One region of the Priestia flexa genome, then DNA from elsewhere that is predicted to be linked to it. Evidence: riboswitches for the same ligand, from Rfam matches in the RefSeq annotation. Region 1 holds a riboswitch; each other region holds the start of a gene.

What was found. Region 1 has a riboswitch for lysine ahead of LZP85_RS00985 (transporter substrate-binding domain-containing protein). Riboswitches for the same ligand answer to the same signal wherever they lie in the genome.
Positions count from the first base shown of each region.
Region 2: another riboswitch for lysine. It lies ahead of LZP85_RS16380 (aspartate kinase); the one in region 1 lies ahead of LZP85_RS00985 (transporter substrate-binding domain-containing protein).
Region 3: another riboswitch for lysine. It lies ahead of LZP85_RS17710 (Na+/H+ antiporter NhaC family protein); the one in region 1 lies ahead of LZP85_RS00985 (transporter substrate-binding domain-containing protein).

Region 1 covers NZ_CP090431.1:193,304-203,728, reverse strand. The annotation lists gene LZP85_RS01050 (YesK family protein) at 1-248, shown strand, start outside; gene LZP85_RS01045 (hypothetical protein) at 298-588, shown strand; gene LZP85_RS01040 (cytochrome c oxidase subunit II) at 592-900, shown strand; gene LZP85_RS01035 (ArsR/SmtB family transcription factor) at 1,106-1,426, shown strand; gene LZP85_RS01030 (DMT family transporter) at 1,482-1,910, shown strand; gene LZP85_RS01025 (DMT family transporter) at 1,932-2,405, shown strand; gene kynB (arylformamidase) at 2,444-3,067, opposite strand; partial or broken gene LZP85_RS01015 (tryptophan 2,3-dioxygenase family protein) at 3,093-3,448, opposite strand; partial or broken gene LZP85_RS01010 (amino acid permease) at 3,656-3,950, opposite strand; gene kynU (kynureninase) at 4,005-5,279, opposite strand; gene LZP85_RS01000 (TetR/AcrR family transcriptional regulator) at 5,460-6,074, shown strand; gene LZP85_RS00995 (amino acid ABC transporter ATP-binding protein) at 6,101-6,841, opposite strand; gene LZP85_RS00990 (amino acid ABC transporter permease) at 6,866-7,594, opposite strand; gene LZP85_RS00985 (transporter substrate-binding domain-containing protein) at 7,661-8,497, opposite strand; lysine riboswitch at 8,606-8,790, opposite strand; gene LZP85_RS00980 (YitT family protein) at 8,938-9,813, opposite strand; gene LZP85_RS00975 (AgrD family cyclic lactone autoinducer peptide) at 9,994-10,125, opposite strand; gene LZP85_RS00970 (accessory gene regulator ArgB-like protein) at 10,106-10,425, opposite strand, start outside.
Region 2 covers NZ_CP090431.1:3,177,487-3,187,911, forward strand. The annotation lists gene sdhA (succinate dehydrogenase flavoprotein subunit) at 1-1,747, opposite strand, end outside; gene LZP85_RS16370 (succinate dehydrogenase cytochrome b558 subunit) at 1,776-2,384, opposite strand; gene LZP85_RS16375 (YslB family protein) at 2,852-3,367, shown strand; gene LZP85_RS16380 (aspartate kinase) at 3,387-4,625, opposite strand; lysine riboswitch at 4,761-4,938, opposite strand; gene uvrC (excinuclease ABC subunit UvrC) at 5,005-6,771, opposite strand; gene trxA (thioredoxin) at 6,970-7,284, opposite strand; gene LZP85_RS16395 (electron transfer flavoprotein subunit alpha/FixB family protein) at 7,564-8,544, opposite strand; gene LZP85_RS16400 (electron transfer flavoprotein subunit beta/FixA family protein) at 8,574-9,347, opposite strand; gene LZP85_RS16405 (enoyl-CoA hydratase) at 9,370-10,143, opposite strand; gene LZP85_RS16410 (fatty acid metabolism transcriptional regulator FadR) at 10,192-10,425, opposite strand, start outside.
Region 3 covers NZ_CP090431.1:3,428,773-3,439,197, reverse strand. The annotation lists gene sufB (Fe-S cluster assembly protein SufB) at 22-1,419, shown strand; gene LZP85_RS17730 (DUF72 domain-containing protein) at 1,522-2,370, shown strand; gene LZP85_RS17725 (YunC family protein) at 2,519-2,821, shown strand; gene LZP85_RS17720 (HD-GYP domain-containing protein) at 2,937-4,034, shown strand; gene yunB (sporulation protein YunB) at 4,104-4,859, shown strand; lysine riboswitch at 4,930-5,118, shown strand; gene LZP85_RS17710 (Na+/H+ antiporter NhaC family protein) at 5,243-6,823, shown strand; gene LZP85_RS17705 (sodium-dependent transporter) at 7,051-8,565, shown strand; gene LZP85_RS17700 (methionine/alanine import family NSS transporter small subunit) at 8,555-8,665, shown strand; gene LZP85_RS17695 (M23 family metallopeptidase) at 8,735-9,712, opposite strand; gene lipA (lipoyl synthase) at 10,022-10,425, shown strand, end outside.

The sequences.
Region 1 (10,425 bases):
CGTTTATCATTATGACTACTTTAGTGATTCTTATTTTTTCTTATCTTATTGGACGAAAGAAAGAATCGTTGAGATATGTAATCCCCCTTGCTGTAGCAGTACTTAGCCTAGCAGGGTTTATAATTAGCTTACTAGTTGGAGGATGGGAAGGGCTTGGTTATGGGGCATTGAGCATCATGGTTTTTGTAGCTGCCGTGCTGTCTTTACTCATTGTGACAATTTCTCAAATGGTGAAGCGTAGAAGATAGTTGTTCCACATGGAACTATTTTACTTTCTCTAAGGAGGAATACTGTGCTATGGATATCGTTTTGGATTTTATTCTTGGAAATCTCTTTATTTTTATCATGATTTTATTTCTAGCATTCTTCATTAGTATTCTGATTAAGAAAAGAGTGCTGATTCTCACTTTTTCTATCTTCACGCTTATAAGTGGCTTACTTTTACTCATTTATGCTTTTAACACTATAACAGGGTTTGATTTAGTCGATGCACAAATGAAAAGTGTGATTGTAATTGGAATAGGACTATTACTCATTCTATTATCAAGTATTTTTATTATTAACCAAGAATTAAAAAGGAGACTGTAACAAATGGGATTTGATTTTTTATTAATTGCGATTGTTGTTATTGGGATTACGTTCTTTTTCTCTAAGAGATACAAGAAAACAGAAAAGGTTGATAAAGGCTTTGCAGTTAGCTACTACAAGCTGTCTTATCGCCGAAAAATGATTCGTACGCTTACAAGTATTCCGTTCATCATCGTTGCTTGCGGAGTTCTGTACTACCTTTCAGATTGGCCTCTTCCCATATACTTTGGGTTTGTCGGTTTAATTAGCGTGATCTTTCTTGTTCAAGTTCTTTATAATTATAAAATGTGGAAAAAAGAAGAACAGGGCTAACTTTTAAAATAGATTATTTAGGCAACACTAGAGATACCCTTACGTAAAGAGATGTCTCAACATGAACTCATGGATGCAAAACGTAGATTTTTCAGTTATTTTATCTTTTATTGTGTTTGCCTTTGTATTACCTTGGCATATGCGGTTTATAAAAAAGGTAAACTAAAAACTTTACATATCGAGAAATATCGATTAATATAGGATCATGGAAAATAAACTTGTAGATATTTTTAAGGTTTTGGGCAATGAAACTCGTTTAGAAATGTTGAAGTGGTTAAAAGATCCAATGGAGCATTTTGATAAGCCTACTGCGCACCTGTCAAAAACTATTAGTGACAAAGGTGGTATTTGTGTGGGAGATATTCAAGAACGCGCAAACTTATCACAATCCACTACTTCGCATTATCTATCAATGCTTCAGCGCATTGGATTATTAGAATCAGAAAGACATGGAAAATGGACGTATTACCGCAGAAACGAAAAAAAAATTGCGGAGATTGCTGAAATCATAAAAAAAGAGCTGTAAGTTCTTTTTTTTTGCTTTAACATATCTATAAATCTCGATATAAGGATGTGAAAGTATGAAATTTTGGATTTATATTGTGGCTGTGTTAGCTGGAATGTCCCTCAGTATTGAAGGGGCTATTTACGGTGTGCTAGGTCAATCCGTCGGAAAACTAGAAAGCAGCTTTTATAACTTCGCGGTTGGTTCTGTTATTTTAGGAATCGTTGTGCTTTTTGTAGGAAAAGGTTCGCTTTCCTACGCGGCAAAAGCACCAAAATGGCAGCTTACAGGAGGAGTATTTGGCGTCATTTATTTAACGATTTTAGTTATTGGCGTTCCGCTTCTAGGCGTTGGCTTAACAATGATTAGCGTAATTGTCGGACAAATGGCGATGAGCATGGTTATTGAGCATAAAGGGTGGTTAGGTAGTAGCAAAACACCCATTACAAAAGAAAAAGTAATGGCCGTTGCGTTGATGGCAATTGCTTTACTACTCGTTTTTTAATTAATTAAAGGAGGTTTTACGATGAGTTTTATCTTGCTCATTGCAGCTGTTATCGGTGGCGTTTTACTTAGCGCTCAATCTTCCGTAAACGGCGCGCTCAGCAGAAAAGCCGGTACGTATGAAAGCGCGTTTCTTACCTTTGCAACAGGTACACTTGTTTTATTTTTACTTATTTTATTCTTTGGCAAAGGTGACGTATTAGCTCTTTTAGATGCGCCAAAATGGCAGCTAAGTGCGGTTTGGTTTGGGGTTAGCTATTTATTTTTAACCGTTTTAGCCGTTCCGCAAATCGGCGTCATTGCAGCCAACATTTCAACAGTTATCGGTCAGCTAAGCGCAGGTATTATTATTGATCACTTTGGATTCTTTGGCGGTGCACAAATTTCATTGGATTGGAAGCGTGGACTCGCTATTGTACTGATGTTAATTGCCCTAAGACTGATCTATGTTGGAAACAAAAAGTCTGTTGAAAAATCAACTTCAAAAGCTGCATAGACGATAAAAGCCACTCTAAGCGAGTGGCTTTTTTTGGATTATCTCTTTCTCAACACCGCGCGTACTGGACTTCCGTCTGCTTCCGTTAGTGAAAGTGGCAAAGCAGCTAGCTCATAGTCTCCTTCCTCAATAGCATCAAGAACAAGTCCTTCTAAAATATGAACGTTATGTGCCGCCAGCTCATGGTGCGCAGCTAGCTCTTTGCTATCAAGCGAGTCCACTGAAGGTAAGTCGAGACCGAGTAAACGAACACCTTGATTTGAAAGATAAGCGGCTACTCCTAGATCGATAGGTGGAATAGACGTTGGAAAAGTCTCGCGATTTGTCCACGCACCGGTCTTGATAAGCAGTCGCGTTACCCCAGCTAAGTCGATTTTCTTTAGCTCTTCAACGCTTATACTGGAAGGATTGTGAAGATGCACAACTTTTGCTTCTCCAATATAAAGATTCACGTCTAAGTCCTTTACTTTTTTCCCTTCACTATCAAAATGAAACGGCGCGTCAATATGAGTACCCGTATGTACACTCATTGTAATTTCACCTACATTTACTGAGCCAGACTCCTCTTTACTCCAGCTCACTCTGTAGGAAAACGGCGTATCACCTGGCCAACATGCCACCTTGTTGCTGAGCAGCTGTGAAACATCGATCCATTTATTCATTATCTAGCACCCTTTCTATTTATCCTTATAGCTTAGTACGCAGACTCCATAATTCCGGGAAGAAGTGCTTATCGAGCGCACGCTTTAAATAGTTTACCCCCGAAGAACCTCCTGTTCCCGGCTTATTGCCGATAATTCGTTCAACGGTACTCATATGGCTAAAACGCCATGTTTGCTGCTGGTTACCAATATCAACAAGCTTTTCAGCTAACTCATAAAGATCCCAGTACTGATCAACGTTTCGATAAACTGTTAGCCATGCTTCATCCACAGCTCGCTTGCTTGGTGAATAACAATAAACAGCATTTCATCATGGTGATTCGAGAGGCGCTGCTGGCTTGATAGTATTGAATCAAGCTGTAAGTAATCTCCGTATGACATTGTCTTCTGAAAGTCTGTCTGTAGGTTTTTTTCTAATTCTATCGCAGTTCTCTTCTTTTGATTTGGCGTATTCACGTTATGTCCCCCTTATTGCATCTCTTTAAATTCATCTGTTACTGTATTTCTAGGTGCATCTACGTCTACCTTCTTACGCTTTGCAACAAAATACGCAATCGTTAAAAATACAAGCTATGGAATACCGAACTGAAGCATAATACCAATTGTTAACACGTAAAATGTTGTTAATCGAAACACCGTTGCTTTGAGAGCTTTTGGAACGGCGACATCAGGATCTTTTACTTCTCCAGAAGTAACGGCAATCATTTCTGTTCCTAAAAAGCGAAATAAAAACGTCCACCCACATACCCCAAAAGCCGAACGGTAAAAACCCTCCGTCATTGACAAGATTTTTTGCACCGATAGCTGAGCTTGGCTCTGTGCCAAACAATATGTATGAACCTAAGAGGATAAAACCTACGATAGCGCTAATTTTAATCATTGATTGAACTTTTACCTATAGAAACTGCTTACTTCGTTCAAGTAAGCAGCTGTCGATTTACGCGACGACTTCGCGTTCGTTTTTAAATTGTTCATAAAGCTTCTCGCTCATAATTTTTTTCAACGTTTGAACTACTTCCCACACCTCGCTATAGGACGTATATAACGCTACGGGTGCTAAGCGAATAATATTTTGGGCGCGAAAATCAGGAATAATTCCTTCTTTCTTTAACGCTTTGCAAATGCGTGCTGCCTCTTTATGTTCAAGACTCACGTGGCCACCTCTGCGCTTGTCATCTGTAGGGCTTCCAAGGGTAAAGGCATATTCCTTTAACTCTGCATCTAGTAAATCCATTAAGTACTGATTAATACGAAGAGATTTTGTTCGAATGCGTTCAATTCCTGCTTCATTAAACAGTTCAAGAGATCCGATTAGCGGTGCTAGACTGAGCACATGTGGCGTACCAATCTGATAAGCACCTGCTGTATGAGCCGGCGTTAGCGTATGGTCCATATCAAACTGCTTTTCTTTCTTTGAGCTGAACCATCCTGCTAAGCCTGGAAGAGTCCCAAAATGCTTTTTATTCACGTATAAACCACCAACAGCTCCTGGCCCACCGTTTAAATGTTTATAGTTACACCAGTAAGCAAAATCGACGCCCCAGTCGCTAAAATGATGAGGAATTGCGCCAATAGAATGGCAGCCATCAAACCCAATGATGATACCGCGCTTATGTGCTTCCGCAGTCAAGCGCTCCATATCTAATATTTGACCGCTTCGATACAGAACGGTTGGTAGAACAATTAATGCGATTTCATCCGTCATTGCTTCAATAATATCCTCTTCTTCTAAAAAGCGACCATCGCGACTTTTCACACGAACTAAATGCTCATCAGGATCGTAACCACGCGTACGCAGCTGGCTTTGAAGCGCATAGATATCAGATGGAAATGTCAGCTCATCCGCTAAAATTTTGGTGCGTGTTCCGCTTGGTTCGTAAAACGTTGAAACGAGTTGATGAAGGTTCACAGTTGTTGAACCTGTTACAATAACCTCTTCAGGAAAGCCTCCTACAAGTGGTGCCATCATTTCACCGAGCTTTTCAGATAGTGAAAACCAAGGATGCTTACCCTGTGTCCAACCATCAATCCCCTGCTCTTTCCAATCTGTGATGACTTCCATCAGCGTTGTTTCCGCTGGCTTTGATAGAAGACCTAGCGAGTTTCCGTCCATATAAATAGCGTCTTGTTTGAGGTAAAATTCTTCTCGAAAAACCACTAATTCATCCTGCGCATCCAGCTTTTCTGCGCATTCTTTTGTTGAATCAAACATCGCAGTCTCCTCCTTTTAGCATTTGTAATCGCTATCTTAACCAAAGATTATCAAAAAATATGACATGATGTCAATATTATATTTCTGAAAATTATAAACATTTTTAACAACTATCTCTTTTCCTTTTATGAGATTTTCTATATGCTAGAAACTAAAGAAAGCTGGAAGGGAGCATACATCATGACAAAGCATAACGTAGAAGATAAACGACATTTGCGTTCGATTAAAACGCGCCAAAAACTATTACAAGCAGCCAAAGAAGTATTTATGGAAGAAGGCTTTCAAAAAACAACCATTAAACAAGTTATTGAAAAAGCAGAAGTTGGCTATGGAACAGCATACGTCCATTTTAAAGGAAAAGAAGAACTGTTAATCGTACTCATGGACAGCGTCATGGCAGAATTCTATAAGATTGCAGAAACCTCCTTTTTTCCACAAACAAAAGAGGAAGCAACGAACATCATCCACAGGCAAACGAATGCCTTTTTACATATGGCTGAGCATGAGCGCAGTATGATGCAGGTATTCGAACAAGCAATCGGCATCTCTCCTGTCGTGTCGGAAAGCTGGAAGAATATTCGAAGGAAATTTATTCAGCGCATCTCACAAGATATCGCTTATGCCCAAGAGAAGGGACTTGCTAGAGATGAATTAAATCATGAACTAGTGGCAAGAGGCTGGTTTTTCACCAATGAAATGTACCTCTGGGATATCGTTCGGCATGAATACGAAAGCTCCATTGAAGAAATTGCGCGGAACATCGCATCTGTTTACATTCGAGGGCTATATAAATAAGAAAAAGCCCTCACAGGGACTTTTTCTTATTTGTCTTTTAACGTACGTTTTAAGAACTCACGCGTACGTTCGTGCGTTGGATGATTAAAGATTTGCTCAGGAGTACCCTCTTCTGCAATAACGCCTTTATCCATAAAGACAATGCGATCCGATACCTCTTTAGCAAATTCCATTTCATGCGTTACGATAAGCATTGTTAGACCTGACTCTGCAAGCTCCTTCATAACCTTTAATACTTCTCCCACCATCTCAGGGTCTAAAGCCGATGTTGGTTCATCAAATAAAAGGACATCCGGCTGCATGGACAAAGCGCGAGCAATAGCCACGCGCTGCTTTTGACCACCTGAAAGCTGTCTTGGCTTCGCATTGATGTACTGATCCATCCCAACGACCTTCAAATAGCCGAACGCTACCTTTTCAGCTTCTTCTTTTGAACGCTTTAACACTTTGACTTGTCCTACTACACAGTTATTTAAAACATTATGGTTATCAAATAAATTGAACTGTTGAAAGACCATTCCTAAATTTTTACGATACTCAAATAGATTATGCTGATCATCCAGAACATTTTCCCCGTTATAAATAATTTGGCCACCGTTCGGCTGCTCTAATAAATTGATACAACGAAGGAGCGTTGATTTCCCCGAGCCCGAAGAACCAATAATGGTCACAACTTCTCCTTTGTTAACAGAGAAATTAATATCTTTTAATACTTCATGACTTCCATACGCTTTGTTTAAATGTTGAATATCAATTACTTGTTCCATTTTCTTATACCTCCTTACCCTTCATTATCGATTTTGGTCCGTTTTAATCATCGTGTAGCTGTCGGGTCCGTCTAATTTACGCTCAAAGTAGCGCAGAATTTGCGATACCATAAACGTCATGACAAAGTAAATCATACAAGCAACAAAGAATGACTCAAAATATCTAAAGTTGTTTCCTGCTACTGATTTCGTGACAAAGTATAGCTCGGAAACGGAAATAACGTTTAATACCGACGTATCTTTAATGTTAATCACAAACTGGTTACCCGTTGCTGGTAAGATATTACGAATGACTTGAGGTAAAACAACGTTCATCATTGTTTGATAATGATTCATGCCAATGGCTTTGGCTGCCTCAAACTGTCCTTTATCAACGGAAATAATCCCGCCACGTACAATTTCAGCCATATATGCTCCTGTATTAATTGATACAACAATAACCGCTGCTAACATCACGTTCATATCAAAGCCAAATGCAAGCGCTGAACCATAGTAAATAACCATTGCTTGCACAATCATTGGCGTACCTCGGAAAAATTCAATGTATACAGATAAAACGAAATTCGTTACCTTCAATCCTGCTTTTTTCAGCCCGCTCGTTGGCGTTGGAACAGTTCGGATAATACCAGCAACTAACCCAATGACCGCCCCAATAATGGTACCTGTCAGCGCAATTAATAGCGTCATCCCAGCTCCGCGTAAAAACATTGGCCAGTTTTCTGAGATGATTGTAATAACCCATTCAAAACTCATCGTTCTTCCTCCCTTACCTCATTACAAAACCGACTGTATGTAGATACAGCCGGTGTTATGTCATCATTATTTTGCTGCAGGTTGGTTTTTGATTGCCGCATCCATAATGCTTGTGCGTTCTTCTTCTGAAATACCTTTTAAGGTTTTGTTGATTTCTTCTTTTAGCTCACTGTCTTTTTTAAGACCCACGGCTACAGCTGTATCGTCAGCTGATGTTTTGAAGCCATCCTTGAATTCAACCATTGCAAAATTATCATTTGCTGCTGAAGCACTTACTGCTTCAGGTCGCTCTGATACATAACCATCAATAACTCCTGATTCTAGCGCTACGCGCATTGCTGGGAAATTATCCATTGCTGTTTCTTTTGATACACCTTTAATTTGATCAATGACGGAGTAGTGAAACGTGTTTAATTGAGCCGTAATTTTTGCGCCTTTGAAATCTGCAATCTTCGTAACACCTTCATACTTACTACCTTTTTTCACAACCATTACTAGGTTTGAATTATAGTAGTTATCAGAGAAATCAATTGTTTCTTTTCGCTCTGCAGTCGGTGACATTCCTGCCACAATCGCATCAATTTTACCTGATGTTAAGGCTGGTACAAGACCATCCCACTCAGTTTTTACAATCACTAGCTCTTTGCCTAATCCATCAGCAATTTTCTTAGCCATCTCAACATCATAGCCGCCTGCATACTGTGAGCCGCCCTTAATTTTAACCGCTCCGTTTGAATCGTCATTTTGAGTCCAGTTAAATGGTGGATAGCCTGCTTCCAAGCCTACCGTAAACGTATCAGCGTCTCCTGAACCCGATGCTGACTCACTGCTTTGACCACAGCCTGCTAATAAAACGACTGCTGAAAGCAATAATGTTAAGAAAAATCCTGCTTTTCTTTTCATAGTTTGTTTCCCCCTTATATCTTTTTAAGCTTTGAAGACAATAAAAAAACGACCCGAGATTTACTCAGGTCGTTTCATTCATCGTTCCCTAAAGTCCTCTCTTTTAAAAGATGAGATAGCACAACTCAATAAGCTGGTAAACTTATTGAGACAGTCCTGCAGTTCTTCACTACAGACCCAGCAAGCAATTATTGAGAACAATTTACTCACTTCGGCGATATTTCCTTCTCTCTAGCTTCAACGTCTCTCAAACTCTGCTAAAGACTGTTAAATACCGCGCCTCTACCTCACTTGACTAAAAGTGAGGTCTTATTAAATTTGTTTCAAGTCTACATCTTTCTTCCTAATCTGTCAATCTGGTTTTTATCGGATAATTTTCCAGCTAATCCTTTCAGCTCTAAAAAAAAAAAAACAATTTTATACAGAATAAAAAGGAGGATTTAATGAATGTTGGTTTTTCTAAAGTTTCCACCCTTTACTTCGGCAACGTCATACACGCGCACAAAAGCATCCGGATCGATTTCGCTGATAATTTCCTTCATTTTACTTTCTTCTAAACGGTTAATAACACACGTAATCTCTTTGAACTTTTCGTGAGAATATCCGCCGTATACTTCTTTATATGTAGCGCTTCGACCTAGTCGATCACGAATTGTTTTAACCATTAAAACAGGCTCATTTGTAATGATTTCAAACGCTTTTGAACCGCTTAACCCAACTTCAACGACATGAATAACCTTTGAAGCGATGAAGTAAGCAATGGCAGAAAGAATGGCTCCTTGCAAGCCAAACACAAAAGAAACCACGATAAATACAAACATATTTAGAAATAAAATAAGATCACTTGTTCCAAACGGTGACTTTCGTGAAAGGAGTACAGCAAGCATATCAATACCGTCCAATGCTCCTCCATTACGCAGTGCTAGACCCATTCCAAAACCAAGGATTACACCACCTACAACGGTTACTAAAAGCGTATCTCCTTCAATAATGGCTGGAGTGTGATGCATAAGAGTTGTACTAACTGCTAAAGAAGCAATACCGATGGTTGAAAAAATAGCGAAGCTTTTTCCAATTTGCTGATAACCTAACCAGATGAAGGGAAGATTGATGATGGCGATTAAAACGCCTAGTGGAATTCCAAAGAGCTGGGAACCAACGATGCTAAGTCCCGTCACACCCCCGTCAGATACGCTATTTGGAATTAATACTGTTTCTAACCCATAACCTGCGATAATGCCACCAATGATGACTAAAAGGCCTCGAAACAATAGTTTTTGTTTACTCGATTTTCGATGCTGTTTTAACGCATTCATGTAATTCCTCACTTCTAATGTTTTTTGACACACATAATTTTATCATAAAATCATCTTCATTTATAAAATTAAGGTATCTCTAAAAGGTACTAAGCATAAAAAACGTAAATAGCCAGTCATCGGTTCAACACCGACAACTGGCTATTTAACTACTTTAAAAATAGAAATAATTACAAAAACTCATTGTAGCTCTTCGTCTTCATCTTCAGGCAATTCAGGTTCATACAGTCCTAGAAAACAACTTGTTGTAAAGGTAGCTTGTGTCATAAATAAACCCGTAGCAGCAACAAAATTATAAAGATACTTTTTCATTTAAATCAATCTCCTTTTTTATTAAAATTTTATCTATTGAATGTATGATAAATACTCCAATAGGTGTAATTGTAAATGTTTGATAAACCAATACCTGCATGATGACAATTGAATATGTCTTGGGAATAAATAAACTTACAATCATTAGAAATAGTGCAATTGAAATAGAGATCCATTTATTTTGTTGTTTCTGCGAATCACTAAAAGCTGCTTCTTTCTTAAATAAAATAGGGGCATATCGCCAAACAAAGAAAATGACTATTGGATAAGCAATGAGCTGCCAATAAATAATATCAAGCA
Region 2 (10,425 bases), 1.0 Mb from region 1:
TTTTCTTTGTATAGTCACGTTTACGTGGCTTAATTAATGACACATCTACTTCTTCATAATGGAAAGCTGGTGCCTTTTTCTTATCAACAAACTGAGCCATTGTTGTTTTTAAGAATTCTTCATCGTTACGATCTGGGAATTCAGGCTTATAGTGAGCCCCACGGCTTTCGTTACGATTGTATGCACCTAGCGTCACTACACGAGAAAGCTGAAGCATATTTTGAAGCTGACGAGTAAACGTTGCCCCTTGGTTACTCCACTTCGCTGTGTCGTTAATATTAATACGATCATAGCGTTCAATAAGCTCTTGAATTTTCTCATCTGTTTGTAACAGCTTGTCATTATAACGTACAACTGTCACGTTGTCAGTCATCCATTCTCCTAACTCTTTATGAAGAATATACGCATTTTCTGTTCCATCCATTGACATAATACTTTGCCATTTTTCTTCTTCCTGCTTCACATGTTGATCATATAGGCTTGTTGGTAGAGCATCGGCACTTTTCTCTAAGCCGTTAATGTAATCAACCGCTTTTGGCCCAGCGACCATACCGCCATAAATAGCTGATAGAAGTGAATTAGCACCTAGACGGTTTGCACCGTGCTGGGAGTAATCACACTCACCTGCTGCAAACAGACCAGGAATATTTGTCATTTGATCATAATCTACCCACAATCCGCCCATTGAATAGTGAACAGCTGGGAAGATTTTCATTGGTACTTTACGTGGGTCGTCTCCCATGAATTTTTCATAAATTTCAATGATTCCACCAAGCTTGATATCAAGCTCTTTTGGATCTTTGTGAGAAAGGTCTAAGTAAACCATGTTTTCGCCGTTAATACCAAGCTTTTGCGCTACGCATACATCAAATATTTCACGTGTTGCAATATCACGAGGTACCAAGTTACCGTAAGCAGGATATTTCTCCTCTAAGAAGTACCAAGGCTTACCATCTTTATATGTCCAAACACGTCCGCCTTCACCACGAGCAGATTCGCTCATTAAGCGAAGCTTATCGTCTCCAGGAATGGCTGTTGGATGAATTTGAATAAACTCCCCATTTGAATAGTAAGCTCCTTGTTGATACACAATGGATGCTGCTGAACCAGTATTAATAACTGAATTCGTTGATTTTCCGAAAATAATACCAGGTCCACCTGTGGCCATAATTACCGCATCTGCAGGGAATGTTTTAATTTCCATAGACTTCAAATCTTGTGCGGTAATTCCACGACAGGTACGCTTATCATCTAATACTGCTCCTAAGAATTCCCAACCTTCATACTTTGTTACGAGCCCTGCTACTTCATAGCGACGAACTTGTTCATCTAATGCATACAGAAGCTGCTGCCCTGTTGTTGCGCCTGCAAACGCAGTTCTGTGATGCTGTGTTCCTCCGAATCGTCTGAAGTCTAACAAACCTTCAGGAGTACGGTTAAACATAACACCCATACGGTCCAATAAATGAATAATGCCTGGGGCAGCTTCACACATTGCTTTTACTGGAGGTTGATTGGCTAAAAAGTCTCCGCCGTATACCGTATCGTCAAAGTGTTCCCACGGTGAATCTCCTTCACCTTTTGTATTTACAGCTCCGTTAATACCACCTTGAGCGCAAACTGAGTGAGATCTCTTCACTGGAACTAATGAAAACAAATCAACTTGTTTGCCAGACTCAGCAATTTTAATTGTTGCCATTAAGCCCGCTAAGCCGCCACCAACAACAATAATTCTTCCTTTACTCATCGTAACCTCACTCCTTTAAAACGTAATTTTATGCAAATGCGAATAATGTACGTACACCTACAAATGTTAATGCGAAGAAGATCGCTAATGTTACATATGTTGAAATTCGTTGAGAGCGAGGTGTTACAGTTAACCCCCAGCTAACGCCAAATGACCATAATCCATTAGCAAAATGGAAAATCGTTGACACAACACCAACAATATAAAATACCATCATACCAGGATTACTTAAAATATCTTGCATCATATTAAAGTCTACTTTTTGACCAAGCGCAGCTTGAATACGTGTTTCCCAAACATGCCATGTAATGAAAATAAGCGTTACAACGCCAGATACACGTTGTAAGACAAACATCCAGTTACGGAAGAAACCGTATCTGCTTACACTCGTTTTGGCAGTAAACGCAATATACAAGCCATAGATAGCATGAAATAGAATAGGTAAGAAGATAATAAAGATTTCAAGTGCGTAGCGAAAAGGTAAGCTCTCCATAAAATGAGCTGCTTGATTAAACGCTTCTTCTCCCTTTGTTGCAAAGTGGTTGACAACCAGATGTTGGACTAAAAATATGCCTACTGGTATGACACCTAGTAAAGAATGTAGTTTGCGATACTGAAACTCTTTGTTCGCTGCCATGTGCGTAATACCCCCCTTAGTTAGATAAACAATGTTAGTGAAAACAAAGCTCCCGAATAAAATAAATAGATTGATACAGCAGAAAATGAAAACCTTTGCATTCTCTATTAAAATATGTGACACATCAATTTTACTCCCATCAACATAGAGCGTCAAGATAAGATGTTTAAATCTTCATTAAAATATAAATTTATGAAAAATTAAGTTTGTTAACGCTTACGAAGTTGATGTTATAGGATTTTATATTTTTTACACTTCTTATTGTACACCTTTATGTAACCGTTTTCTACAAAAGATTGCGACTTCCTATAAAAGGATATTCATTTTATTGTACAATAATTTTTTACGTATTTCGAAAAGTTATAGATGCAACAACCATCTCATGGACTTTGCTTGATTTATTTTTAAAAATAGATGAGAGAACTGCTCAATTTGTATATAATAGATGTAAAGAAAGAGGGGAAAAAATGAGCAATCAACAAACTGAAACGCAGCAAGAAATCGTTGAAAGTGAAGAAATCAATCAAACCGATACTCCACAAGCACCTACAACTCCTTATTTTGGATACAGCTTACTTCGAGACGTGTTAATTCCAGAGCTTCTTAGCAATGATACGAATGAAATCTCGTACTGGGCAGGAAAACAGTTAGCACGAAAATTTCCACTTTCCTCTGTTGAAGAGATTAGCGGCTTTTTTGTGAAAGCTGGCTGGGGACAATTAACCATTTTAAAAACTGAAAAATATAACATTGAAATGGAATTAACAGGTGAAGTTGTCAAACGAAGATTTACTGAGTATCCCAATTCATCTTTCCATCTTGAAGCTGGCTTTGTTGCTGAACAAGTTCAACAGTTAAAAAACTGTCTAACAGAAACTTATTTAACCAACAAAGAAAAAGCCGACAAAGTCCTTTTTTCCGTTCAATGGGATAAAAAAGATATCATTACACCTGAAACTAGAACGGAAAGATATAAAAAATAAAAGCGGGCTGTGCCCGCTTTTATTTTTGAACTTGATAAATATCTTGCTCTTCTAATTCAAAAGCAGTGTGCAAAGTTTCTACCGCTTTGACCATGTCTTTATGTGGCACAACTGTTGATACTTTAATTTCAGACGTACTTACCATTTTCACTTCAATTTCTTCCACAGCTAATACTTCAAACATATCGGCAGCAACGCCTGGGTTTGAAATCATACCCGATCCAACAATCGAAACTTTAGCTAAGCCCCTTTCATGCTCCACTTTTTTATGACCTACTACTTCTTTTAACTGAGCTAGCACAGATAAAGTCGTATCCGTATCTTCTGTTTTAATCGAGAAAGAAATAGATAAACGATTGTCTGACGTCACATTTTGAATAATGATATCCACGTTAACGTGCTCTTTTGCTAATGCTGTAAAAATGGTTGATAATGTCTGAAGCTCATTATTTAGCCCTTCAATTGTGACTCTTGAGATATTATCTTCAAATGCAATTCCTCTTACTACTAAGTTCTGTTCCATCGATACTTCCTCCTCAACAATCGTTCCTCTTTCTGATACTAGACTTGACCTTACCTCTAGTGGCACCTGATAGTTTTTTGCAAACTCTACTGCTCGAGGGTGCAATACACCCGCCCCTAGATTTGCAAGCTCTAGCATTTCATCATATGAAATAGACTGCAGTTTACGAGCGCCTTGCACGTAGCGAGGGTCCGTTGTAAATACTCCCATTACGTCTGTATAGATATCGCACTTATCTGCTTTTAATGCCGCTGCTAAAGCTACAGCTGTTGTATCAGATCCGCCTCTTCCTAACGTTGTAATACTGTTATCTTCCGACATTCCTTGAAATCCTGCTACGACCACAATATGATTTTCTTTCAAACGCCCTGCAATGGCTTGTTCATTAATCTTGGTGATTCGTGCATTTCCATGCTGAGCTTCCGTACAAATTCCTGCCTGCCATCCTGTATAGGAAGTAGCGTCATAGCCTTTTTCTTGCAGCGCCATTGTAAGGAGAGAAATGGTAACTTGCTCACCGGTTGTTAGTAGCATATCCATTTCTCGTTTACTTGGTTTACTTGTAATTTCTCCTGCTAATCTTACTAATTCATCTGTTGTTTTACCCATTGCTGATACAACCACTACTACTTGATTGCCTTGCTCAACTTCCTGGATAACTCGATTTGCTACATGCTGAATTCGTTCTGTTGATCCAACAGAAGTTCCACCAAATTTTTGAACGATTAATCCCATAAGTCTCCTCATCCTTTCACTTGTTTTCAATATGATAAAGAGGCGATCTATTGCTTAAGCTCAGACAATAAAAAAAGCAATGAGATGGATATCTCATTGCTTAACGAACGAAAAGTATATATAAAACGTTCAATGCCGTGAGATAGCTCTCCAAGAAACACATTCTTGACAATCCTACATTTATTCAACGCAGAACCAGCAAATGACTCTATGAGATGTCATTCACTTCGGCAAATTTTCCTTTCCACATTTATCTTTAGAGCTCATACTCTTCCAAATGTGTACTCTTAAAATTCGCACCTCTATCTTCACTTCAGTTTAATGAAGTGTCATATGAAATTATGTTCTAGCTTATCAGAGTTTAAACTGGAATTCAATACTAATTTTTTAAGGCTTCAACAATTTGTTCCGCAACCGGCCTTGGAACTCCTGCATTTTGAATCTCTTCGATTGATGCTTCCTTCATCTTTTTAACGGATCCAAACTTTTGCAACAACGCTCTTTTACGCTTTTCACCTACTCCTGGAATATTGTCTAATATAGACTGAAAAGCCGATTTAGAACGAACTTGTCGATGAAACGTAATAGCAAAGCGGTGAACCTCATCTTGAATTCGCTGAAGCAAGTAGAATTCTTGGCTGTTACGCTGAAGTGGAACAATTTCAGGAGGATCTCCAATCATTAAATTAGATGTTCTATGCTTTTCATCTTTGACTAATCCAGCTGTTGGAACAAGCAGCCCTAGTTCATTTTCCAAAACATCTTGAACAGCTGCTAAATGACCTTTTCCACCGTCAACAATAAGTAAATCTGGTAAAGGTAAACCTTCTTTTAATACGCGCGTATATCGTCTTCGTACCACTTCACGCATTGAACCATAATCATCAGGGCCTTCAACCGTTTTAATTTTATACTTTCGATATTCTTTCTTTTCAGGTTTACCGTCAACGAAAACGATCATAGCAGAAACAGGATCTGTTCCTTGAATGTTGGAATTATCAAAAGCTTCAATACGATAAGGCGCTTCAATTCCTAGTGCTTGCCCCAACTGCTCGACAGCACCAACCGTACGCTGTTCATCTCGTTCAATTAAATAAAACTTTTCTTTTAAGGCAATTTGAGCGTTTTTTGACGCAAGCTCAACAAGCTCTTTCTTTTTTCCTCGTTTTGGATGCTGAACGTCTACTTCTAAAAGCTGTTCTGCAAGGTTTGCATCTACAGTTGCTGGCACAAGAACTTCTTTAGGCTTTAAGTTTTTTCCGTAAAATTGTCCAATGAACGTTAGGAAATCTTCTTCTGGTTCGTGGTAAAACGGAAACATAGACACTTCGCGTTCCATTAGCTTTCCTTGTCGAATAAAGAAAACTTGTACACACATCCAGCCTTTATCATAAGAATAGCCAAATACATCACGGTTAATAAAGTCATTGAACGTTACTTTTTGCTTCTCCATTGTAGCTTCAATATGAGCAATTTGATCTCGATACTCTTTTGCACGTTCAAAATCTAGCTCTTCTGAAGCTTTCATCATCTTTTCTGTTAATTCAATTTTCACCTGTTCATAACCACCGCTTAGAAAGCGCGTAATATTATCAATAATTTCTTTGTTTTGGCTATCCGTAACGTCATATACACAGGGAGCTAGGCACTGTTCAATATGATAATATAAACATGCTCGATTAGGCATCGTCGTACATTTCCGCAAAGGATAAATGCGATCTAATAGCCGCTTGGTTTCATTTGCAGCCTGAACATTTGGATACGGTCCAAAATATTTTCCTTTATCCTTTTTAATTTTGCGCGTGATGACAAGGCGAGGGTGTTTTTCATTCGTAATTTTAATAAAGGGATACCCCTTATCATCTTTCAGCATAATATTATATTTAGGATCATGCTTTTTAATTAAATTCATTTCTAAAATAAGGGCTTCTAAGTCTGACGACGTCACAATATACTCAAAGTCTACAATATCATTAACCAGGCGCAGCGTTTTTCCATCATGAGACCCTGTGAAATAAGAACGAACTCGATTTTTTAGAACCTTTGCTTTTCCAACATAAATAACCGTTCCATACTTATCTTTCATTAAATAACAACCCGGTTGTTCAGGTAAAATAGCCAGCTTTTCTTTTAAATAAGGATTCATACCGCTCTCCTTCCTTCAATATTTTTAACTTTCGCCAAAACCTTCTTGCTTATCTATATTTATTCTTCATTTATACAAAAATAAAAGGAAACGAACGTTTATTCGTTTCCTTTTATTATATCACTTTTAGAAAAAATGTACGAAACCGTCAATGCGGTATAAAGTAGTAAAAACCTAGCTATCGCTAGGTTTTTTTACTTACGCGTGTTTATCAACTAATTCAGCTAGTGCTTCTTTTGGTTGGTAACCAATAACTTGGTCTACCTTTTGTCCATCTTTAAATAAAATTAAAGTTGGGATACTCATTACGCCGTGGCTACCAGCAGTTTCTTGGTTTTCATCCACGTCTACCTTTACGATTTTCACTTTTTCACCGTATTCTTGATCTAACTCTTCAAGAACTGGCGCGATCATTTTACATGGTCCACACCATGGTGCCCAAAAGTCAACAAGAACTAGCCCTGAACCAATTTCATTTGAGAAAGTTTGATCTGTTGCGTGTGCAATTGCCATTGTAATTCCTCCTAAATATATGCTATATCTACATGATAAAGAAAGTATACCACCTTCATATAACAGTGGCTATTTATTTGCTTATACTTTTTAACGTATTCGTAACAACTTATTTACTACATAATACAGGTCGTTCCAGGACATGGAACAGCGAAAGACTAGCCAAGCTAAATGGCTTTATATAATACCTGTATCCTATTTTACACACCTTTAAACAATTCATTCATTATTTTCATAAGAAAAGTCTTTTCCACCGTAGCTGGCAGAAAAGACTTTTTCTTATGAGGATTGTACTTTTAATTTTTTAAATTCTTCTGTAAGCAGTGGTACGACTTCAAATAAATCACCGACAATGCCATAATCCGCTACTTTAAAGATGTTTGCTTCTGCGTCCTTGTTAATAGCCACGATAACTTTTGAATTAGACATTCCAGCTAAATGTTGAATAGCTCCTGAGATACCGCAAGCGATATAAAGATCTGGTGTTACAACTTTTCCCGTTTGGCCAATTTGAAGTGAGTAATCGCAGTACTCAGCGTCACAAGCTCCGCGGGATGCTCCAACTGCTCCACCAAGCACATCAGCTAAGTCTTCTAGCGGCTTAAATCCATCTTCACTTTTTACACCACGTCCACCTGCAATGACCACTTTTGCTTCTGATAAATCTACCCCTTGAGTGGCTTTGCGAACTACTTCTTTTACAATTGTACGTAGATTTTTAATTTCCACATCAAATTCTTTTACGTCTCCTGTACGATTCGTGTCTTTTTCCAAAGCCGAGATATTGTTTGGACGAATGGTAGCAAAGATAAAGTCTTCTGTAGAAATCTTCTTTTCAAACGCTTTTCCTGAATAGATCGGGCGAGTGAAGACTAAGTTTCCACCTGCTGCTTCAAGTGCTGTTACGTCTGATATTAGCCCCTTATCTAGACGCGCAGCCAATTTAGGTGATAAATCTTTTCCTAAAGCCGTATGACCAAATATAATTGCTTCTGGCTTTTCTTCTTGAATAACAGCCAATAGTGCTTGTGCATAGCCATCAGATGTATAAAAATCCAAGTCATCATGCTCGGTTACAATTACTCGGTTTGCTCCGTAATGAATGAGTTCGTCTCCTAAATTTTTCACTCCTTTACCAACAAGAACGCCAACGACTTCTCCACCTTCAGCAACCGTTGCGCCTGCAGCAATTGCTTCAAATGATACGTGCCGTAATGCACCTTCTCTTGCTTCTCCTAACACCAATACTTTGCGTCCCATTTCAATTCCCCCATTATCTTAAGCTTTTTTTAAACTACTTTTGCTTCTGAATGCAATAGCGTAACCATCTCTTTTACTTGATCTTGAATATCGCCACTCAAAACGCGTCCTGCTTCTTTTTTAGGTGGTAAATAAATTTCGATTGTTTTTGTTTTTGCTTCTACATCATCTTCATCTAAATCTAAATCATCTAACTCCAGTTCTTCCAGCGGCTTCTTTTTTGCTTTCATAATGCCTGGTAAAGATGGATAGCGTGGCTCATTTAGACCTTGTTGCGCCGTAACCAGTAGCGGTAAAGTTGTCTCAATAACTTCTGAGTCACCTTCTACATCTCGTACAACTGTTACGTTTGTTCCATCGATATCAAGCTTTGTTGCCGTAGTAACGTACGGAATTTCTAATAGTTCAGCGACACGCGGACCAACTTGGCCTGATCCTCCGTCGATTGCCACGTTCCCTGCTAAAACTAAATCCGGCGATTGATCTTTTAAATACTGCGCTAAAATTTTAGCTGTCGTATACTGATCCCCATACTCTACGTCGTCTTCAATATTGATTAGCACCGCTTTATCAGCTCCCATTGCAAGTGCTGTACGAAGCTCTTTTTCTGCTTCTTCGTTTCCTACCGTTACAACCGTAATTTCTCCCCCATGCTTATCTTTCAGCTGAATTGCTTCCTCTACTGCATATTCATCGTAAGGGTTAATAATAAACTCTGCTCCATCTTCTGCAATTTGACCATTTTGTAAAGCAATTTTCTCCTCAGTATCAAATGTTCTTTTTAATAAAACATAAATATTCATTTATTTCCCCTCCTAAAGATAGTTACTTTCCAACAAACTTTGGCTCTCTTTTTTCAATAAAAGCCGTAACCCCTTCTTTTGCATCCTCCGTGTTGAATACGCTTCCAAAAAGTTGTGCTTCTTTTTCTACTCCCTCGTAATAACGACTCGTTTTTGTATACTGTAGTAATTCAAGGGTCGCTTTTACAGAACTTGGGCTCTTTTTAGCAATTACTTCCGCTATCGCCGTTACTTTTGAATGAAGTTCCTCCTCATGGTAGGAAGCATTTGCTAATCCAAGGGTTACCGCTTCTGTTCCCTTGATTGGCTTGCTTGTTAGCATCATTTCACATGCCTTAGCAGCTCCCACATAGCGTGGCAGTCGCTGGGTACCTGCAAATCCCGGAATGATTCCAAGCTGGAGTTCAGGTAGGCCAAGCTTTGCATCATGCGTAACAAATCGCATGTGACAGCTCATCGCTAATTCTAACCCTCCTCCAAGAGCCGTTCCATGAATCATGGCAATAATAGGCTTTGGATAATTTTCAATATACTCAAATAAGTTTTGACCTTTTTTAGCTAAATTTTCATATTGAGTAGATTGTTGTAAGGAAGTAAACTCTTTAATATCGGCTCCTGCGCAGAAAAAGCGCCCTTCACCTTTTAGAATAATAACTCGAGTTTCCTCAATCTCTTCGTACTTTTTTAGTAGTTGTGAAAGCTCTTGTAATACGCCTTGAGACAGCGCATTAGCAGGTGGGTTGTTAAATGTAATAAACGTTATTCCTTGAATTGTTTCACTATACAAAGCGCTCAATTCTACTCACCTCTTGCTTCAATTTATGTAGAGCATAAGCTCTCCCCATTAAAGCGGAGAGCCACTGCATCCATTCATTAATAAATAGTGTACTTTTTTAGATAGTTCGCTTAATTCGTAACGCTGATCATTCATCACCCATGTAGTGACCGTTTCATCAATCGTCCCAAATATCATTTGGCGGGCCAAGCGAATATCCAAGTTTTCTGGAAACTCTCCTGTTTCGATTCCCTTTTGAAGGATGGTATCAATAACAGTAAGGTAATCTTTTAATACATCATT
Region 3 (10,425 bases), 760 kb from region 1:
TCAAGTAGGGGGTAATAACAAATGGCAAAAAAGATGCCGGAAATCGGCGATTATAAATACGGGTTCTCGGATAAGGACGTTTCTATTTTCCGTTCTGAAAGAGGATTAACAAAAGAAATTGTAGAAGAAATTTCTCGCATGAAAGACGAGCCACAGTGGATGCTTGACTTCCGCTTAAAATCACTTGAGCATTTTTACAGCATGCCAATGCCACAGTGGGGCGGCGATATGTCTAGCCTGAACTTTGATGAAATTACGTACTACGTAAAGCCTTCAGAGAAGTCAGAGCGCTCTTGGGATGAGGTTCCTGAAGAGATTAAACAAACGTTTGATAAGCTTGGTATTCCAGAAGCGGAGCAAAAATACCTAGCTGGTGTATCTGCTCAGTACGAATCTGAAGTTGTATATCACAACATGAAAGAAGACCTTGAAGCACAAGGAATCGTATTTAAAGACACAGATACTGCATTAAAAGAAAACGAAGAGATTTTCCGTGAGCACTGGGCGAAAGTAATTCCGCCAACTGACAACAAATTTGCTGCGTTAAACTCAGCTGTTTGGTCTGGTGGTTCATTTATCTACGTCCCAAAAGGTATCAAAGTAGATACGCCACTTCAAGCATACTTCCGTATTAACTCTGAGAACATGGGTCAATTCGAACGTACGCTAATCATCGTAGATGAAGGTGCACACGTACACTACGTAGAAGGCTGTACAGCGCCGGTTTATACAACAAACTCTCTGCACAGTGCTGTTGTAGAAATCATCATTAAAAAAGACGCATACTGCCGTTATACAACGATTCAAAACTGGGCGAATAACGTATACAACCTAGTAACGAAGCGAGCTGTATGTGAAGCGAATGCAACAATGGAATGGGTTGATGGAAACATCGGTTCTAAATTAACAATGAAATACCCAGCTGTTATCCTAAAAGGTGAAGGCGCACGTGGTATGACATTATCCATTGCATTAGCTGGTAAAGGCCAACACCAAGATGCGGGTGCGAAAATGATTCACTTAGCACCAAATACGTCTTCTACAATCGTTTCGAAATCTATTTCGAAGCAAGGCGGTAAAGTAACGTACCGTGGTATCGTTCACTTTGGTCGCAAAGCTGAAGGTGCTCGTTCAAACATCGAGTGTGATACGTTAATTATGGATAATCAATCAACATCTGATACAATTCCATACAACGAAATTTACAACGATAACATCTCTTTAGAGCACGAAGCGAAAGTTTCAAAAGTATCTGAAGAGCAGTTATTCTATCTAATGAGCCGCGGTATTTCTGAAGAAGAAGCAACAGAAATGATCGTAATGGGCTTCATCGAACCATTTACAAAAGAACTTCCAATGGAGTATGCGGTAGAAATGAACCGTCTAATCAAGTTCGAAATGGAAGGTTCTATTGGGTAATAAATGATTTTTTTAAACTCGCTTGTATATACAAGCGAGTTTTTTTGATGAGTTTGTATTAAAATAATAGGTGCACAGTTTGATACATATTGGAGGGATTTTGTGATATACGTAGGCGTAACAGGGTGGGGAGATCATTCATCTTTATATGAAACGGGCGTGCCTGCGCGAGATAAGCTCGCTGTATACGCAGGTCACTTTCCAACAGTTGAAGTAGATGCATCTTTTTATGCTATTCAGCCTAAAACAACGGTCGAAAAGTGGGTAGCAGATACCCCCGATTCGTTTCAATTCGTTGTCAAAGCTTATCAGGGTATGACAGGGCATATGCGGAATGAAATACCGTTTGATAGCAAAGACGAGATGTTTGATGCATTTATGGATTCTGTGACTCCTTACGTAAAAGCGAATAAACTTGCAATGATTTTGTTCCAAATGCCGCCCTGGTTTAATTGTACGAAAGAAAATGTTAATTATTTGCGATACAGCCGTGAAAAATTCGGTGATTTACCCGTTACGTTAGAGTTTCGTAACCAGTCTTGGTTTACGCCACAGTGGCATGATAAGACACTTATGTTTATGGAAAAAGAGAAATGGATTCACGGCATTTGTGATGAGCCACAAGCAAGTGAAGGGTCTGTGCCGACCGTTTTACATCCTACGAGTGCTGAGAAAACGCTGATTCGATTTCATGGTCGAAACGTTCACGGTTGGAATAAAAGTGGAGACCCTAACTGGCGTAAAATTCGCTTTTTGTATCGTTATAATCACCAAGAATTACTTGAATGGAAGCATCGTATTGAAGAATTAAAGCAGCAGACGAAAGATATTTACATCGTTTTTAACAACAATTCAGGCGGAGACGCGGTTGATAATGCTAAGGAATTAATTCATTTGCTTGACATTCGGTATACCGATTTGGCACCTAAACAGTTAAATTTATTTGATTGACTGCTAAAACAGATTGATGAGCGCATACCGTCTTAAACAATTAAGTTAGAAACAAAGTATGTGCTTTCTTGTATAATTATAAAAAAACGCCCTAAAGCTCACTCTTTTTGAAAATCATCATACCTTGATTAAGAAAGGAGTGGGGAATTTGATTACATTAGAACCTGTTGTTATTAATGGTCATACGTTCAATGCGGTTACCGTACTGCTTCCAAAAACAACGCTTTTAACAGTCTCTTCCGATAAAGGATATATTATGTGTGGAGCATTAGACGTTGGCCTTTTAAATGAAAAGCTGGTCAGTAGACAAATCATTGCCGGAAGAGCAGTCGGCGTTCGAACAATTGAAGATCTTTTAAATGCACCTTTAGAGTCTGTTACTGTGGAAGCAGAAAGTTTAGGCATTCATCCAGGTATGATAGGGCGCGAAGCTTTATTAAAAATGGTATAGTTAGGAATAAAGTCCTTTATATTCAAATTTTGTCTAAAAAGATTCAATGGAGAGGTAGTAAATGCTCTACCTCTTTTATAGCGATTATAAAATAATAGATAGTTAGGGAGTTACTATGAAATTAGTTGCAATTCAATCATTGAGCCCAGGTGCATGTTTAGCAAAACCAATATTAGATGAAGCAGGAAACACGCTAATTAATACAGGCATACCTTTGACAGAGACTATTATTAATCGTTTACAGCAGCGAGGTGTTACGTTTGTATACATAGGTGATAAACGAACAAATGATATTGTTGTAAATTCTACTTCTACTATCCCATTTTCACTTCGGAAAAAGGCAATGGAATCAGTGGAAGATGTCTTTCACTCTCTTCAAAAAAAGCATGAAAAAACGCGTGTTGCACTTTTAGAACAATCGGTTCGTGAAGTACATAAGGTTGGCAATCAATTAGTAGATGAGATTATGAATAATAATGATGTATTGTCATTGTTAACGGATGTATATATATACGATAACTATGTATTTTCTCATTCTGTGAACGTGACGCTTTATGCCCTTTCACTCGGAAAAGAAATAGGATTAACTCAGCCTGTTCTAGAGAAGCTAGGTGCAGGAGCTATGCTACATGATGTAGGGAAAATGTTAATTCCCCAAGATATTCTAAACAAGCCCGGAAGATTAACGGATGAAGAATTTAAGTTAATGAAAAAGCATACCACATATGGGTACGAATTATTGCGAAGTACTCCTAATGTCTCTGCGCTCTCCGCCTCTTGCGCATATCAGCATCATGAAAGATTGGATGGATCAGGGTATCCATTAGGAATTAAAGAAGAGCGAATTCATTTATTTAGTAAAATTATCGCAATTGCGGATGTGTACGATGCCGTGACGTCAAATCGCGTGTATAGAAGCGCTCTTCTCCCTCACGAGGGGCTAGAGATTTTGTATGCGGGTGCGGGAAGTCAGTTTGATAAAGATATGATTAGCGCTTTCAGAAGGGCAATTGCTGTTTATCCTATTGGTCTTTTTGTAACGCTGAATGACCAAAGAAAAGGCATAGTAAGCAAGCAAAATAAAGGCCTAAGTGATCGACCTTACATTCTTATTCAAGAAGAAGGAGGCAGGGTTTTAGATAAACCTTATGAAATTGATTTAAAAGAAAGTCCTACATTAATAATTATCAGCAGCGATTTAAAACAAACATAGAAAACTTTTAGAAAATAGCGTTAGCCCTCCTTGTTTATGCATACATATAGCTTGTAAGGAGGGATTTTTTTGATTAGGGTTCGCCGAAGAGTATTGAAAAAGGGACCTATACCATTTCGCTATGTTGTACTACTAACAATTGTTTTTTTTCTGCTTTCTACTGGAGCAGGAATATGGTTAATTAATAGAGGAATTGAACCAACCTTAATGAAATATGCAGAAGCCCAGACTAAAGAGATTGCAACGCTTGTTATTAATAAGGCCGTTAATAAACAAGTGGTAGACCAACTTGATGTGAACGATATTATTAAGACGGAAAGTACGCCGGATGGGCAGGTAGCCAAGATTGATACGGCAGTCGTAAATCGTATTAGAGCTCAAACGACATCTTTAGTCCAGGCTAATTTACGAGAAGCTGAAAAAGGAAATTTAGAAGAATTAGAGATTCCAACGGATATTAATATTGAACCAGATGAAAAGCTCAGGCAGCGAGGAATTGTCTATCAAGTTCCATTAGGGCAAGCTACAAACAATGCCTTACTAGGAAATCTAGGACCTTTAATCCCGGTTAAATTTCATGCAATTGGTGATGTGCAATCAGACGTTGTACGGAAAATAGAGGAATACGGAATTAACGGTGCTTTTTTAGAAATTTCAATTGAAGTTCAGGTTAACGTTCAGGTGATTATTCCCTTTGCTACAAAACAGACAACCGTTCAAGCGACAGTGCCTGTAGGAATGGCGATGATTCCAGGGAGCGTACCGGATTATTTTAACGGTGGCACTAACTCAGCCTCTCCATCTATTGAACTAAAGAAGAAATAGCCGGTTGATAACTTTATACTTTACCGATATAATGTACTAGATATAATTATATACCATCACCTTATCAGATCGATGAGGTAGAGGATGCAAAAAGTATGAGTATACTATGTGAGGATGACAACTGTGATCATAGTAAAAAGGATTTTTTGCCGAAGGAAAGAAAAAGAGTCAGCTTTTCTTTTCTGGGGTTACCTTGAAAAAGGGTAACACTGTCATTATGAAAATACGCTTGTTTTCATGATGGAGGGCTACTGATCGTGATGGAGGATAACATAACATTACAAAGAGTAATGATAGTTATTTTCTATCATTGCTCTTTTTTGCGTTTTTTTCTTTATAAGTAGTCCTCCTAGATTTAAACAGGCTTATATTAGGAGGATATCATGGAAGGAACTATTTTTTCGTTATTACCACCATTGATTGCCATATTAATGGTTGTTTTAACACGTAAAGTACTGCTTTCCCTAGGAGTAGGGATTTTAGCAGGTGGATTAGTGTTAACGGAGTTTTCAGTTGGAGAAACGATTCAAAAGATTTGGGGAAGCTTTGCTACAATTTTCTACGCGGACGGCGCACTTAATACTTCAAATCTATTTATTTTGCTTTTCCTTTTAATTTTAGGTGTTATTACGGCTTTTATCTCAATCATCGGAGGAAGTCGTGCTTTTGGAGAATGGGCTTTACAACGTATTAAAACGCGTCGTGGAGCTCATCTATTAACAGCTGTGTTAGGAATTATTATCTTTATTGATGATTATTTTAATGCACTAGCTGTTGGACAAGTAAGTCGCCCGGTAACAGATCGACAGCGGGTATCAAGAGCGAAGCTTGCTTATTTAATTGATTCAACTTCAGCTCCGGTATGTGTGATTGCACCGTTCTCAAGTTGGGGTGCCTATATTATTACGGTTGTAGGTTCAATTCTAGCTGCACACGGGATGAGTAATGTGTCAGCATTTTCAGCATTTGTACAGATGATACCGATGAATTTTTATGTATTTACCGCATTAATTATGGTATTCGTGGTGAGTGTTTTTGATATTAACATTGGACCAATGAAAAAACACGAAGAGCGTGCGATTCGTACTGGAGAAGTAACGGACCCAGAAAAAGGTGCAGTACCAGGAGAGTTAAAAGAAGATTTACCAGTTAGTGAAAATGGTCGTGTATTCGATTTGATCTTACCAATTATTGTATTGATGATTGGGACAATTGGTGCGATGTTATGGACAGGCTATCAAGCAACTGAAGGTCAAGCTACAATCTTTACAATGTTTGAGAATACGAATGTACCTAATTCATTAATGATTGGTGGTTTATCAGGCCTTGTTGTAACGCTAGTATTATTTATCGCACGTACGAGACAATCGAATGAACTGTCTAATTCGGTGCTTGGTAAGGGCATAGTAGCAGGAATCAAATCGATGCTACCCGCTATTTATATTTTGCTGCTTGCTTGGATGATTGGAGATTTGATTGGTCAGTTGAAATCAGGAGAATTCTTAGCAGGAATTGTGGAGAGTTCTAATTTAAATATTGCCTTCTTACCAGTGGTACTATTTATTATTGCTGGCATCATGGCGTTTTCAACAGGGACATCGTGGGGAACGTTTGGTATTATGCTTCCAATTGCAGGTGACATTGTAGGAAACATTGAACCAGAATTATTATTACCAGCTCTTGCGGCTGTATTAGCTGGTTCAGTTTGCGGAGATCACTGTTCACCAATTTCTGATACAACAATCTTGTCATCAACTGGAGCAGGAAGTCATCATATTGATCACGTAATGACACAGCTTCCTTATGCAATTATTTCAGCTGTGATTAGCATCATTGGTTATATTGTACTTGGTTTAACAGAAAGTACAGCTGCAGGATTTGGAACAGTAATGGTTTTATTAGTGGTATTTGTCTTAGTAACTCGTAAAAAGGGGAACATAACAGAGACATCATTAGAAAAATAGAAGAATAAAGATAGAGCAGATGCGTTTCACAACGTCTGCTCTATTTTTAATTGTTTAATTATCAAAATTTTCTATAAAAAATATTTTGACATACTATAGCATAATAGCTATAATTCTTCGTAAGATAGTTCTAAAGACAGACTATGCTAAATTGTCAGAAAGTTTAAATAACTTTCTAGGTTATGACAGAGATAAAAGAAAAGAGAGAGTGTAAGGGGGAAACTATGATGGAAAATCGTCCTCAATGGGGTACGAGAGCAGGTTTTATCATGGCAGCAGCAGGTTCTGCAATTGGATTAGGAAATATTTGGAGGTTTCCGGCGACTGCCTATGAAAACGGTGGAGGTGCATTTTTCTTACCATACTTATTTGCGTTATTAACAGCAGGTATTCCAATCTTAATCATGGAGTTTGCAATTGGACATAAGTATAGAGGATCATCGCCATTATCGCTAGCGAGACTAAATAAAAAAGCAGAATGGCTAGGCTGGTGGCAAGTTGGTATTTCATTTATTATTGCAGTTTACTATGCAGCGATTATTGCATGGGCCATGTCTTACTTTATCTTTTCGCTAAAGCTAAGCTGGGGTCAAGATACTGAAGGGTTTTTATTCGGTGACTATTTGAAATTAGCTGAGGTTCCTGGTCAAACGGGAAGCATTGTACCAGGTGTCCTAATACCGCTTATTTTAGTTTGGGTAATAGCTTTAGGTGTCTTACTAAAAGGTATTAAAAAAGGAATTGAAGCAGCAAACAAAATTTTCTTACCAACATTAATTGTTTTATTCTTTATCATTGTGCTTCGCGCTATTACATTAGATGGTGCAATGGAAGGGTTGAATGCATTCTTTAAGCCAGACTGGAGCGCTATTGCAAATGGAAAAGTTTGGGTGGCAGCTTATGGTCAAATCTTCTTCAGTTTATCTGTTGGTTTTGCCATTATGATTACTTATTCTAGCTATTTACCAAAGAAATCAGATTTAACAAATAATGCTTTTATCACTGGCTTTGGTAACTCAGCATTTGAATTACTAGCCGGTATTGGTGTATTTAGTGCTTTAGGGTTTATGGCAATGCAGCAAGGTGTGAGCATTGATGAAGTAGTAGCAGGTGGAGTAGGATTAGCATTTGTTGTATTCCCTCAAATTATTAACGAGTTTCCCGCGTTTAATCAGCTGTTCGGATTACTTTTCTTTGGATCGTTAACATTAGCTGGTTTAACATCACTTATTTCCATTATTGAAACATTTGTAGCGGGGGTACAAGATAAATTTAACGTATCTCGTACGAAATCTGTCTTAATGGGTGGGGGCTTAGCTTCTATCATTTCATTATTATTTGCTACTCAAGGAGGGTTATACTTCCTAGATGTAATGGATTATTTTATCAATAACTTTGGTGTTGCTTTAGCCGGTTTAGTTGAAGTTATCTTAGTGGCTTGGGTATTCCGTGAACTAAACAATCTACAAAAACATGCAAACAGCGTATCTGACATTATGCTTGGTGCTTGGTGGAAAATTTGCTTAAGCGTAATCACACCAGTTGTTCTTGGATACATGATGTTTGATAATGTGAGAACTAATATTTCAGAAAATTACGAAGGTTATGCGACGAGTTTCATTGTTCCATTTGGTTGGGGAGTTGCAGGTTTGGTGATTGTTGTTGGGATTCTATTATCGTTTAAAAGTTGGAAGAAAGAATCATTATCTTCTGTGAAGGAGGATACAACGTATGGAAAGTAATTCAGTAATTATGATGATTGCAGGAATGATTATCATCTGGGGCGGTTTAGCTGCAAGTATTATTCATGCAGTGAAGAAATCAAAGGAAAGTAAAGCGTAAAAAAGAGTGCTTAGAACATTGTTCTAAGCACTCTTTTTATATTAAATAAACGTTTGTTTAAATCGTACATTACTTTTTCTTTTGACGATCAATTCTTTCCCATGACCGAAGCTGCGGATAAGGGTCAAAAGACCATTCGTTTCGACCGTTATCTTTGTACATACCGTAATGTAAATGAGGTGGAAATTTCCCAGATGTGCCTGGAGGCCCGTATCCTGAACTACCAACACCACCGATGACCATACCTGGTTCTACAATCTGTCCCGTTTTTAAATCTTTAGCAAATCCACTTAAATGTGCTAGGTAGTGATAATTATTATTCAGGTCTCGAATTCCAATACGCCAGCCACCATATTTATTCCAACCTTTTAGTTCGATTATACCATAGCAAGGAGACTTGACTGGAACGCCATAGTCAGCGAAAATATCAGTTCCTTCATGAATTCTTCTTCCGCCCCATCCACGAGCGTCACCCCAAGTGCTGCGATAGCTATAGTTTGATCGAATCGGCACTGGAAACGAGGTTCCTTTTAAGTCAATACGACCATAGGTCTTAAAGAGCTTGGCGTTTCCAAGGATAATATCAACCGCTTTAGCTCGATGATAATAACTCCATAGCGCAATTTTAATATAATCCTCGCTTGTTCCAAAAGTTTGAATATAATTAGCCATTGTAAAAAGCATGTCTTCATCATTTAACTGATCAGCTTTCCCATCGCCGTTTCCGTCTTTTCCTAAACCACCTAATAACGAAATGGTTGAGGGGTTTTGGTCATTAAGCTTTGGATTTAAAGAACCCGCCCATTTTTCTGGAGAGTAATAAATAGCAATTGCACCTTTTTCTCTTGGAATATCCTTATGAGAGCGACGGACGTTTCGTTCATATTGATCAATTCCAGCAAAGTAATACCAAGGTATTGATGACACAGCCTCCATCTGCTGATATAATTCCATGCGCTTCGTATTTAAAGCTGCTTCATCTTCGGCAGAAAGTGGCGCAGCCTGAGATGAAATCGTACATGAAAAGCATAGTGAAAAAAATAACAGAAAAAGCACATATTTTTTCAATGGGCTTCCTCCTTCCTAATTAAGGTATAGTATTAGTTTGTGAAACGATGAAAAATTTAATAAATAATAATTAATGGAAATAAAATGATGTTAAGGTTATATGAACAATAAATAAAGCGCTATCATTTGCGGTTATTAAGGGATAAAGAGTAGAGATAAATAAGTGCAGAGCGCTTGTCGAATCGCTCTTTTGTATGATAAAGTGACATGTAGTGTATTTTTTATTTGACAATTTAACAATCAGCATATAGGTTACAGACATTTTCTAGATTGATGGAGTTGATACTAATGGCAACAAAGGAAGAGTATGTCCGCAAACCCGAGTGGCTAAAAATTAAGCTAAACACAAACGAGAACTACACGGACTTAAAGAAAATGATGCGTGAAAAAAATCTGAATACGGTATGTGAAGAAGCAAAATGTCCTAATATTCATGAGTGTTGGGCAGTTCGTCGTACGGCTACCTTTATGATTTTAGGTCAAGTTTGTACACGTGCGTGTCGCTTCTGTGCTGTGAAAACAGGCTTACCAACAGAGTTAGATTTGGAAGAGCCAGAACGCGTAGCAGATTCAGTTCAGCTAATGAACTTAAAGCACGCTGTTATTACGGTAGTTGCGCGTGACGATCTAAAAGACGGTGGAGCAGGTGTACTAGCAGAGACAATTCGCGCTATTCGCCGTAAAAATCCATT